3 regions of the Sporosarcina sp. FSL K6-1508 genome follow, and region 2 is predicted to be linked to each of the others. Evidence: riboswitches for the same ligand, from Rfam matches in the RefSeq annotation. Region 2 holds a riboswitch; each other region holds the start of a gene.
The links. A riboswitch is a leader RNA that binds a small molecule or an ion and turns the genes downstream of it on or off. The one in region 2 is predicted to bind S-adenosylmethionine.

Region 1 (3,277 bases), 290 kb from region 2:
TGCTAATACTATTCCCCCTAAAAGCTTTTTCATGATGATTTCTCCCCTTTTTCTATTCTGTTTTATGGTTTACAGGCAAAGCCTGACGTTACTGCTATAAAATTATCTTTTGTCAAATTTCCTTACCGCGAAATCCCCGATGAATTGGATTACGAATACGATAATTAAAATAAAGATTGTTGCAACAAGTGTAACGTCCTCGCGGCTACGCTGGAATCCATCTAAGTACGCGAGTGTCCCAAGACCGCCTGCGCCAATAATCCCCGCCATAGCGGTGTACCCGACGAGTGCAATCGCTGTTACGGTAATTCCCGAAATAAGTGCAGGCATCGATTCGGGTAAAAGAACTTTAAAAATAATCGTTCTCGTTTTTGCTCCCATTGACTTCGAAGCTTCAATTACACCTTTATCAATTTCCTGTAAGGCAATCAGCACCATTCTTGCATAAAACGGAGCCGCCCCAATTATTAGTGCCGGCATCGCAGCATCCGGTCCGCGGATTGTGCCAAGAAGAAATTTCGTAAACGGAATAAGCAAAATGATTAATATGATAAACGGGATTGACCTAAAGACATTGACGAATGCCCCTGAAATCATATTTACAAACTTATTCGACCACAGTTGACCGGGACTTGATAGGAAGAGTAAAATCCCGAGTGCTAGTCCAATAACTAATGTGAACAATGTAGAGATTGCTGTCATATAGAGTGTTTCCACTGTCGCTTCCCACATCTTAGCCCAGTCAACATTCGGAAAAAGGTTTTCAATCATTACCGATCACCTCCGTCTGAACATCATTTTCATTGAGATAATGAATTGCTTCCTCAATAATTGTGGAATCTCCAAGGAGCTGAAGTATGAGTGTGCCGTATGCCCCACCATGCGTATGGGAAATGTTCCCTTGCACGATATTCACGTCGACACTGAATTTCCGGATAAGACTTGCGAGCACAGGTTGCTCTGTCCGGTCACCTACAAATAAGAGCTTGATAAGCGTACCGGTAGGGAATTCTTCCTTAATATGCGCCATTGCCTGCTTCGCTTCAGCTGGCTCAGTTACTTGAGAGACAAAACGCTTCGTAATAGACTCTTTCGGCGATTGGAACACATCGAGCACATTCCCCATCTCGACAACCTTCCCTGCTTCCATTACCGCGACTCTGTGGCAAATTTTGCGAATAACATGCATTTCGTGTGTGATAAGGACAATCGTCAGCCCAAGTCTTTCATTAATGCCCGTCAGAAGATCAAGTATCGAATCCGTCGTTTCCGGATCAAGGGCTGAAGTCGCTTCATCACAGAGAAGTACTTCCGGATCGTTTGCAAGCGCCCGGGCGATGCCGACACGTTGCTTCTGTCCTCCAGACAATTCAGATGGATATGCGTTTTCCCGACCACTTAATCCAACCAGTTCAATCAGTTCTGCCACTTTCTTGTCTCGCGTAGCTTTTCGTACGCCCGCGATTTCAAGTGGAAAAGCAATATTGTCCTTCACTGTCCGCGACCATAACAAGTTGAAATGTTGGAAAATCATACTTACTTTTTGACGCGCTTCTCTTAGTTCTTTTCCTCTGATTGCGGATATTTCTAAACCACCTATTTTCACACTACCTGATGTCGGCTTTTCAAGCCCGTTCAACAGGCGAATTAATGTACTTTTTCCTGCTCCGCTGTATCCGATTATGCCAAAAATTTCGCCATCGGCAATTTCAAGTGAGACATTTTCGACCGCTGAAATACTGGCTGGTCCTACACCGAACCGTTTATTGATTTCTGTTAAATGAATCATCTATTTCACCTCTGAGTATTTATCTATATAAATTGGAATTTAGAATTCCTTCAAATCCGCTTCGGCGCTCGGGGATGCCTCCCGCCATAAGCGAGGGTACTGAAAAAGTACGATTTCCTTCAATCCCGTTGATTTCCGTTCCGAGCGGACGCTTTCCGCGGGCACGGCTTCAGCCTCCTCGTCACTGCGTTCCTGCGGGGTCTTCAGCTCGTGCTGTTCCCGCTGGAGTCGCCGCTCTCCACTACAATCAACTAGTTCTTACTGAAAAAAGAACTTTTTCAGTGGCTTCCCATAAGCCAGACAGCTTCGCCGTCAGTCTTATGGCTTCGGCTACCCCTTGTAAGGCGCCTACGCTCAATAACTATCCGGTAGTTCACCGCTTAGTGACAATAAGGCTACATTTCATTAGAATACAAAAAAGCCTTCCTGCAGACGGGCAGAAAGGCTTTACGCTATCATAAAATAAACGTTTGTCCGATCTCTCATCTCTCAAAGTATGCACTTTGTGTGATTTGGCACCATTTCACTTTCGTGACGGTTGCCGGGCTTCGCAGGGCACTATCCCTCCACCTCTCTTAATAAGAGCGACCTATTCAGTTGAATGTTAAATCGAATTATATCAAATTAGCATATTGTTTGTCAATCAATCTTTTCAAGCAGATACGGAACCGACTGAAAGGCATAGATTTTATGGGTTAATACGCCCTCCTTCTGTATTAGAAGGCAAGGAACACTTTCAATTTCATAGTCAATTGCAATATTTTGGACGTAATTCAAATCTGCTTTCCCGATTGGTATTTCTGGTCTCATTACAGTGATGATCTCCATCATTTTAGATGCAACCGCACATGTGCCGCACATCGGTGTATATAAATAAAACGCTGCTACCGGAGACTCTTTTAAGGCTATCTCCCACTGTTCGCGTGTCCATGTCTCCATTGATCCTACATCCTTTAAAGTAGATATTCAGGCCGGATTTTGAAATCCGCCTCTTGAAGTATTTTGGCTAGCACTTTATACGGAGTTGTCTCCACTTCTCGGTATACCTTTTCTGTATATAGATGGATTGCTGCCGGGAAATCTCTCTTAAATAAAATACGGGTCTTCTCGCCATCTTCATCCGCATCGACAAAGACGTATAGTTCCTGTTCTTCGTAGGGTGCAAGTAACTCTTCAAGCCGGTAAGGGCTAACTGTACCGTTCGTACAAATAATTTCGACAGGATCAGCAAGTATGCGCACTAAACGTTTTCTATCCGAACCGCCCTCTACTATGATGACTTTTTCATCCGACAAAAGAGTTCCCCCTTTGCTAATACACTAGTAAGATGCAAAAAACGCCGGAATTATTCCGGCGCTCAGTTAAATCAAATACGCCTCGGCGTATTTGCGCCCAGATTTTGAATTGAGCTTGCTCAATTCACTCCTTTCAAAATCTGTGGCATCCGCCGGAGGCTTAGGGCCAACAGGACGTTGGTTACTCAGACGT
Region 2 (3,277 bases):
CAACGTTCTTCTCTTTTTCTTCCTGCTTTTGATTCAACATAAAGGAAACTTGATCTGACCCGGTCAGTAATTTAGATATATAAGACGATGTCATGCTAAAACTGCCTTCTATCCTTTCTGATAAAAAGTTGGTTCGCTCGTATAGAACCGAGCGGAGATAATCCAGTTGTCTAATTACTTTTTCTAATAATCCTTCTTGTTTGTCCAACCTGCTGGATACATCTTTTTGAAGTTCCTCTTGCTCCAATAATTGTTTTGACAATACCTTTTGATAGTCTAATTGTTCATTTATTTTAGCTGAAATTTCTTCATAGGAAGAAGTCAACGTTTCGAAACGATCTGCTATTTCCTGATTCGACTGGCTGACGTCGTTTACTTTCGCTACGAATTCTCGATTTAGAATTTGCTCATGAGTCAATGTACGATGCAGCATTCTATTTTTTGTTTCTACTTTTGCTAATGACTTCATGACATCTTTCTCAAATTGCTCATGCCGAAAATCACTTTCTTTGATTTCGTTTAAACGATTACGAATTGATTTCAATTGATTGGATTGTGTGCTTTTTTGCTGCTTTAGTAACATTTCCATGATATTGAACTGATGACTGACTGAGTGATTCGCTTCCCTTTGTTCTTTCATCCATTCTGCTATTGGATCTATTTTAAAATGTTCTTGATTCTTCCCCAAAGACTCTGCATCAGTTTTAAAAACATCCGGGTGCCCATTTTTGTTAATAAACAACCCCATCTCTCTTAACCCCCTTGTCGTAGTAGCTTATGCTGTCTACCACAAAAGGGTCATTGAGCAGTTATTCCCATTCATAAGGCGTTTCTTGGTATACATAATAATTCAGCCAGTTAGAAAAGAGCAAATGCGTGTGAGAACGCCATGTATTCAGTGGCTCTTTGGATGAATCATCATTCGGAAAATAATTTTCTGGGATATCAACAGATACTCCTTTTTTCAGATCACGCGCATACTCTTCTGCAAGTGTATCCGCATCGTATTCCAAATGCCCTGTAATCATAATATGTTTACTATCTTTAGAGATGACGATGAAAGCTCCAGCATCTTCTGATTTTGCTAGCAGGTGTAGACGAGGATCATTTTCTATTTCTTCTGTCGAAACGGATGTATAGCGTGAGTGCGGTGCTTTGAATTCATCATTAAAGCCACGTGCAAGATTATTCGTCGGGTCGGAAAGTCGATGTGTAAATACACCTGAGCACTTTTTCGGCAACTCAAATTTTCCAATTCCATAATGATGATATAGCGCTGCTTGGGCACCCCAGCAAATATGTAAAACAGAAGTTACATTTTCTTTTGACCATTCCATAATCTCCGTCATTTCTTTCCAGTAATTAACGTCCTCAAATTCCAAATGCTCAATCGGGGCACCTGTAATGATCAATCCGTCGAAACGACGATGCTTCACATGTTCAAATGTTGTATAAAAAGCATTCAAATGTGTTTTACTAACATTTTTCGAATCATGTGTTGCTGTGTTCAGAAAGGTAACATTCACTTGCAGTGGAGTATTTCCCAATAAACGCAGAAGCTGTAGCTCAGTTCTTTCTTTTTCTGGCATCAAATTCAAAATTGCAATGGTCATTGGACGTATATCTTGTGACGTTGCACGTTCTTCATCCATCACGAATATTTTTTCTTTCTTTAACAGTTCCCCTGCCGGTAATTGTTTCGGTATGTTGATTGGCATTTTTGTCTCTCCCTTTTTAAATTGTTATGTATGATTTTATTTCAAAATAAAAAACCCACTTTTCTGTAAGATAAGAAAAGAGGGTTAACCTTGGGCTCTCTGTTCTTATCTCTCAAGAAAAAATCTTGTTGGAGGTAGCACCTTCCTGACTATGTCAGAGGTTGCTGAAGCTTCGCAGGGCCAATTCCCTCAGCTTCTCTTGATAAGAATATTTAATTAACTTCCATTATACTACTTAACTCATTATTGTAAATGGTCTTTTTCTTTTGCAAAAATTTTCATCGGATAAATTCTCTCTGTAAAGCCACATTAACAAAGTACTTACTAATTGAAAGGAGCTGTTACAATGGGAAGAGATGACGACAAAACTGGTGGGAATAATGCGCGTTCGTTGCCGCAGACACCAAAAAACCAAAAAATAAAACCTGGTGACATGGAAGCAGAAATGGCCCGCGAGTTTGCTGAATTGAGTTCCCTAAAACCAAAACGTGAACGAATGAATCCAAATGCAAAGAAAAGAAAATGAGTAACCTTGGCAACAGCGCTAATTAAAGCGTTGATACCTCTCGCTAGTATGATACTAGCGAGAGGTATTATTTATATTCAACCTAAATTAGATGCTTTCTTCAATTCCTCCGTCATTTGCCCGACCAAATCAGGTCCTCGGTAAAATTGTGGTAGTGTATTTTGGAAGTGATCTACATGCCATTCATCATTTTCTTTTCTGCAATTATCGTTTGATGATATCTTGTCCAGTTGTTTGACTACAGTAAAATCCTGTTAGTTTTCCTAATTCTTTAAACTGATTACCCGTGTACTTTGTTCCTCATTCCCTATAATCGCTCGGGATGCTGCCTTGCTTTGCTACTTCCACATTCCATGCAATAATTGTTGTACTGTCTCGTACATTCTGTCTTTCGATTTCCATCAACAACTGCGAAATACTTACATCAAGTTCTTTTTCATTCAGTGCAACAACAAGATTTGTCGGATCCAAAAAAGGTTCCCCTGGGCTTTCAACCAAACCATCAGTCGTAAGGAAAATGAGGTTGTTCCCTTTTCTTAATTCCCTTGTCCCTGACGTGTAGCATGGTACTTCTTGCTCAAACGTATTCACTTGGCCAATCCACTCGAAGAATTGCCTTTGGTTGAGTTGGAATTGGTTAAGAGCAATTAATTCCGGATGCAATACATATACTAAGCAATCTCCAACCGAAAACCACCATACGTAATTATCTTTCCTAACGACGATAAGACAAGCCGTTTCTCCCGTGACACATCTGCATTTATTCAAAAATTGTTCAGATTGAAAAATCCCAAGTAACTTCCCTTCCAAACGTTTAAATTCTGGAGGACCTTTCATTTCTAAAATCTCCACCAATTTTTCTTTATGCTGCTCGATTGTTTGAATGACAAGTTCCGCACTTTCGGCACTTTTATGTGCATCCAAAATAGCCGCGAATTCCCAATCCTCATTTTGCCAAACGATGCATCCATCTTCGTTCTTTGTTTGTCCCGCTGAAGAATTACCTCCAAAACGACCAACGACGATACGATTA
Region 3 (3,277 bases), 1.7 Mb from region 2:
CCTCCCCGTCCACGACCAATATCATGTGTATTCATGGCTCGAATTAAAGGATAAAAACTCTCCATGTCGCTTCTGCCATTTTCAAACGGATATAGCATGCTGCCAATGTTAGTCGATTGCGGTGTCGTTGCCATCGGAAAAAGAATATCCATATCTTCCGGATATAAAATTCCCCATTCAAGTACACGCATTCCACCGAGCGAACCGCCAATGATCGCCCGCAATCGGTTGACGCCCAGTACCGTCAACGCTTTCCGTTCGGCATGCACCATATCACGGATTGTCACTTCGGGAAACAAGTTTCTATACAGTTCTCCTGTAGTCGGATTAACTGACAAAGGTCCTGTCGATCCGTCGCTTCCGCCAAGAGCATTAAAAGAGATGACAGAAAATTCATTTGTATCGATACTTTTTCCTTGGCCGACAAGACCACTCCACCAGCCCGGGCATTCATCCGTTCCAACTGTCGCGTGACTTCCTGTCAAGGCATGACAAACAAGTACATGGGGTGCATCTAGCCTACCCGTTCTTTCATAAGCAAGCTGTACATTTACCAAGATGATGCCAGATTCCAATACCAGATGCCCGATTTCCACTATTCCCGTCTCCACGATTGTCACGCCCTTTCTTGTCGCCAAAAAATCACACTGTTACTGGTACCGCTAGTTCAATCGCTTGTGCAAGGTCTGCAATGATATCTTCCACTGATTCAAGACCAACCGATAGCCTGATTAATTCTTCAGTCACGCCTGACTTTTCCAAGTCCTCTGGTCCAAGCTGCTGATGCGTCGTTGAAGCAGGATGTATAATCAGTGATTTTGCATCTCCGACGTTCGCAACATGCGACCATATTTTGACGTTATCTATTACGTTTCGACCAGCTTCACGTCCACCTTTTATACCAAATACAATAATGGAACCGAAGCCGTTTTTCAAGTACTTTTTCGCAAGGTCATAAGATGGATGATCTTCATTGCCAGTGTATGTTACCCATTCAACAGACGGGTGTTGTTTCAGAAACTCTGCTACTTTGATGGCATTTTCATTATGTCTCGTCACACGCAGATGCAGTGTCTCAAGTCCTTGAAGGAAGTTGAATGCACTGTCCGGGTCTAAGCAAGGCCCAAAGTCACGCAATAGTTGAACGCGCAGTTTAGTGGCAAAGGCCGCGCCTGCTGTATCAATTCCGTAACGAAGACCATGGTATGACGCATCCGGCTCAGTGAAGCCCGGGAACCTTCCTTGTGTCCAATCGAATGTACCCGCATCAACAGCTACTCCACCAATCGTTGTACCGTGTCCACCAATCCATTTTGTAGCAGAGTGAATGACCACATCTGCACCAAACTCAATCGGATTCGAACCATAAGGCGATGCAAACGTACTATCTATGAGAAGTGGAACACCTTGTTCATGCGCAATGTCCGCAACCGCTTCAATATCCAAGACATGAAGACTTGGGTTACCGATTGTTTCTGCGAATATTGCTTTTGTTTTATCTGTAATTGCTGTGCGGAAGTTTTCAGGATCTGTTGCATCGACGAATTTCACATTGATGCCGTAACGTGGAAGTGTGGCGGCGAATAGATTATACGTACCGCCGTACAAGTTGCTTGCTGCAACAATTTCATCGCCTGCACCTGCAACGTTCAAGATGGAGAATGCGATTGCCGCCATGCCGGATGAGAATGCAACTGCCGCCGTGCCGCCTTCAAGAAGTGCAATACGCTCTTCAAAAACTGCAACGGTTGGATTTGTGATTCGCGTATAGATATTGCCTGCTTCTTGCAATGCAAATAATTTTTGAGCATGTTCTGTATCCCGGAATACGAAAGATGAGGTTCTGTGAATTGGAACTGCGCGTGAACCTGTTACAGGGTCCGGTTTTTGTCCGCCATGCAGAAGAAGTGTTTCGGGTTGAAGTTTTGTCATCGTCATTACCTCCAGAGTTTTTTTAGATGGATGTGATTGTGATGTGCGGAGGCGTTGGGGGTATTTTCGGAATAAAAAATAACCCCCTTCGCTTAAGAAGAGGGTTACGCTTTCGCTTATTCCTCCCCTTATCTTTCAGACCGTTCACACGAATCTGTAGGAAGTAGCACCTTTGCAAGTTGGTCGCTTGCTGGTTGCCGGGCATCGCAGGGCCTATTCCCTCCGCCGCTCTTGATAAGAGTTTGTGATATTCAGTTTTCCATCTTGTGACATAGTATAGTAGATGTTCCAATACTATGTCAAGCGTTTATTGAATAATATTTCTGAACCTTGTGTTTACCTCGAATGTTATAATGAATCTATCGTTATTTTGGAGGAATGAGTATGTGGTTATGGATTGTAGGTGTGCTGATCTTTGGCTATTCTATCGGTTGCCTGCATGGATCGGGCGTTGCACAGAAAATTTCGGGCATTAATCTGAAAGAAACCGGTGTGAAAAATGCCGGTGCTTCAAATGCGACCATAGTTCTTGGAAAGAAATTTGGTGCACTTGTTGCAGCTATCGACATTGGAAAAGGTGCAGTAGCTGTCCTATTTGTGCAATACTTCGCAGAAAACGCGGAACTTCCAGGAGACATTATAGCTTTACTTTTATTCCTCGCAGGTGCTGCAGCTGTGATCGGACACAATTTCCCGTTTTATATGAATTTCAACGGTGGAAAAGGAACTGCGACAGTGATTGGCGTACTACTTGCCATCGACTGGAAAATTGGACTTATTGGATTCTTACTGTTTGTTATCGTTGCACTGGTTACAGATTTCCTCGTCTTTGGTGTGCTCATGCTTTATGCGACACTTATAGCGATGGCGGTATGGGCAGACGGATACTGGCCAGTTGTGATAGCAGCTTTGTTATTTTTCACCGCCATTTGGAAACATATAGAGAATTTCCAGCGGATGAAAGAGCGTAGTGAGAAGCGCATTTCAGCGGTGTTTAAAAAGAAAAAATAAAAAACTGAGGACTCCTATTAGGAACTCCTCAGTTTTTATTTTAAAAGAGTTAACCTTGGTTCATTCGTTTTCTTTAAATACTTTTTTTATGATTGTAATAATGAAGTCTACATCTTCATCGGTACAAGACAGAGGCGGGCTCAGCGCTAGAATATTATTAAAGCCTGCAACTGTATCACCGTTTCTCCCGATGATAAGGCCATTCGCCTTACATTCTCCAATAATCTTCGCGACACGGGCATTGGAAGCAGGCTCTTTCGTTTCCTTGTCCTCAACGAGTTCGATCCCTAAGAGGAATCCAAGACCACGGATATCACCAACAAACGGATGATTT

Region 1: linked by a shared signal. The riboswitch ahead of MKZ11_RS09655 (methionine ABC transporter ATP-binding protein) and the one ahead of metA (homoserine O-acetyltransferase MetA) in region 2 are both predicted to bind S-adenosylmethionine.
Region 3: linked by a shared signal. The riboswitch ahead of MKZ11_RS02460 (O-acetylhomoserine aminocarboxypropyltransferase/cysteine synthase family protein) and the one ahead of metA (homoserine O-acetyltransferase MetA) in region 2 are both predicted to bind S-adenosylmethionine.

What each region holds. Positions count from the first base shown of each region.
Region 1 is NZ_JBBOXF010000001.1:1,926,329-1,929,605, reverse strand. Features, by position in the region: gene MKZ11_RS09665 (MetQ/NlpA family ABC transporter substrate-binding protein) at 1-33, opposite strand, end outside; gene MKZ11_RS09660 (methionine ABC transporter permease) at 103-771, opposite strand; gene MKZ11_RS09655 (methionine ABC transporter ATP-binding protein) at 764-1,789, opposite strand; SAM riboswitch class I at 2,269-2,374, opposite strand; gene MKZ11_RS09650 (thioredoxin family protein) at 2,429-2,728, opposite strand; gene MKZ11_RS09645 (toprim domain-containing protein) at 2,743-3,084, opposite strand.
Region 2 is NZ_JBBOXF010000001.1:2,216,162-2,219,438, reverse strand. Features, by position in the region: gene MKZ11_RS11140 (hypothetical protein) at 1-748, opposite strand, end outside; gene metA (homoserine O-acetyltransferase MetA) at 810-1,718, opposite strand; SAM riboswitch class I at 1,821-1,927, opposite strand; gene MKZ11_RS11130 (hypothetical protein) at 2,065-2,244, shown strand; gene MKZ11_RS11125 (protein phosphatase 2C domain-containing protein) at 2,545-3,277, opposite strand, start outside.
Region 3 is NZ_JBBOXF010000001.1:565,281-568,557, forward strand. Features, by position in the region: gene MKZ11_RS02455 (alpha/beta fold hydrolase) at 1-638, opposite strand, end outside; gene MKZ11_RS02460 (O-acetylhomoserine aminocarboxypropyltransferase/cysteine synthase family protein) at 643-1,932, opposite strand; SAM riboswitch class I at 2,058-2,173, opposite strand; gene MKZ11_RS02465 (glycerol-3-phosphate acyltransferase) at 2,317-2,943, shown strand; gene MKZ11_RS02470 (aspartate aminotransferase family protein) at 3,004-3,277, opposite strand, start outside.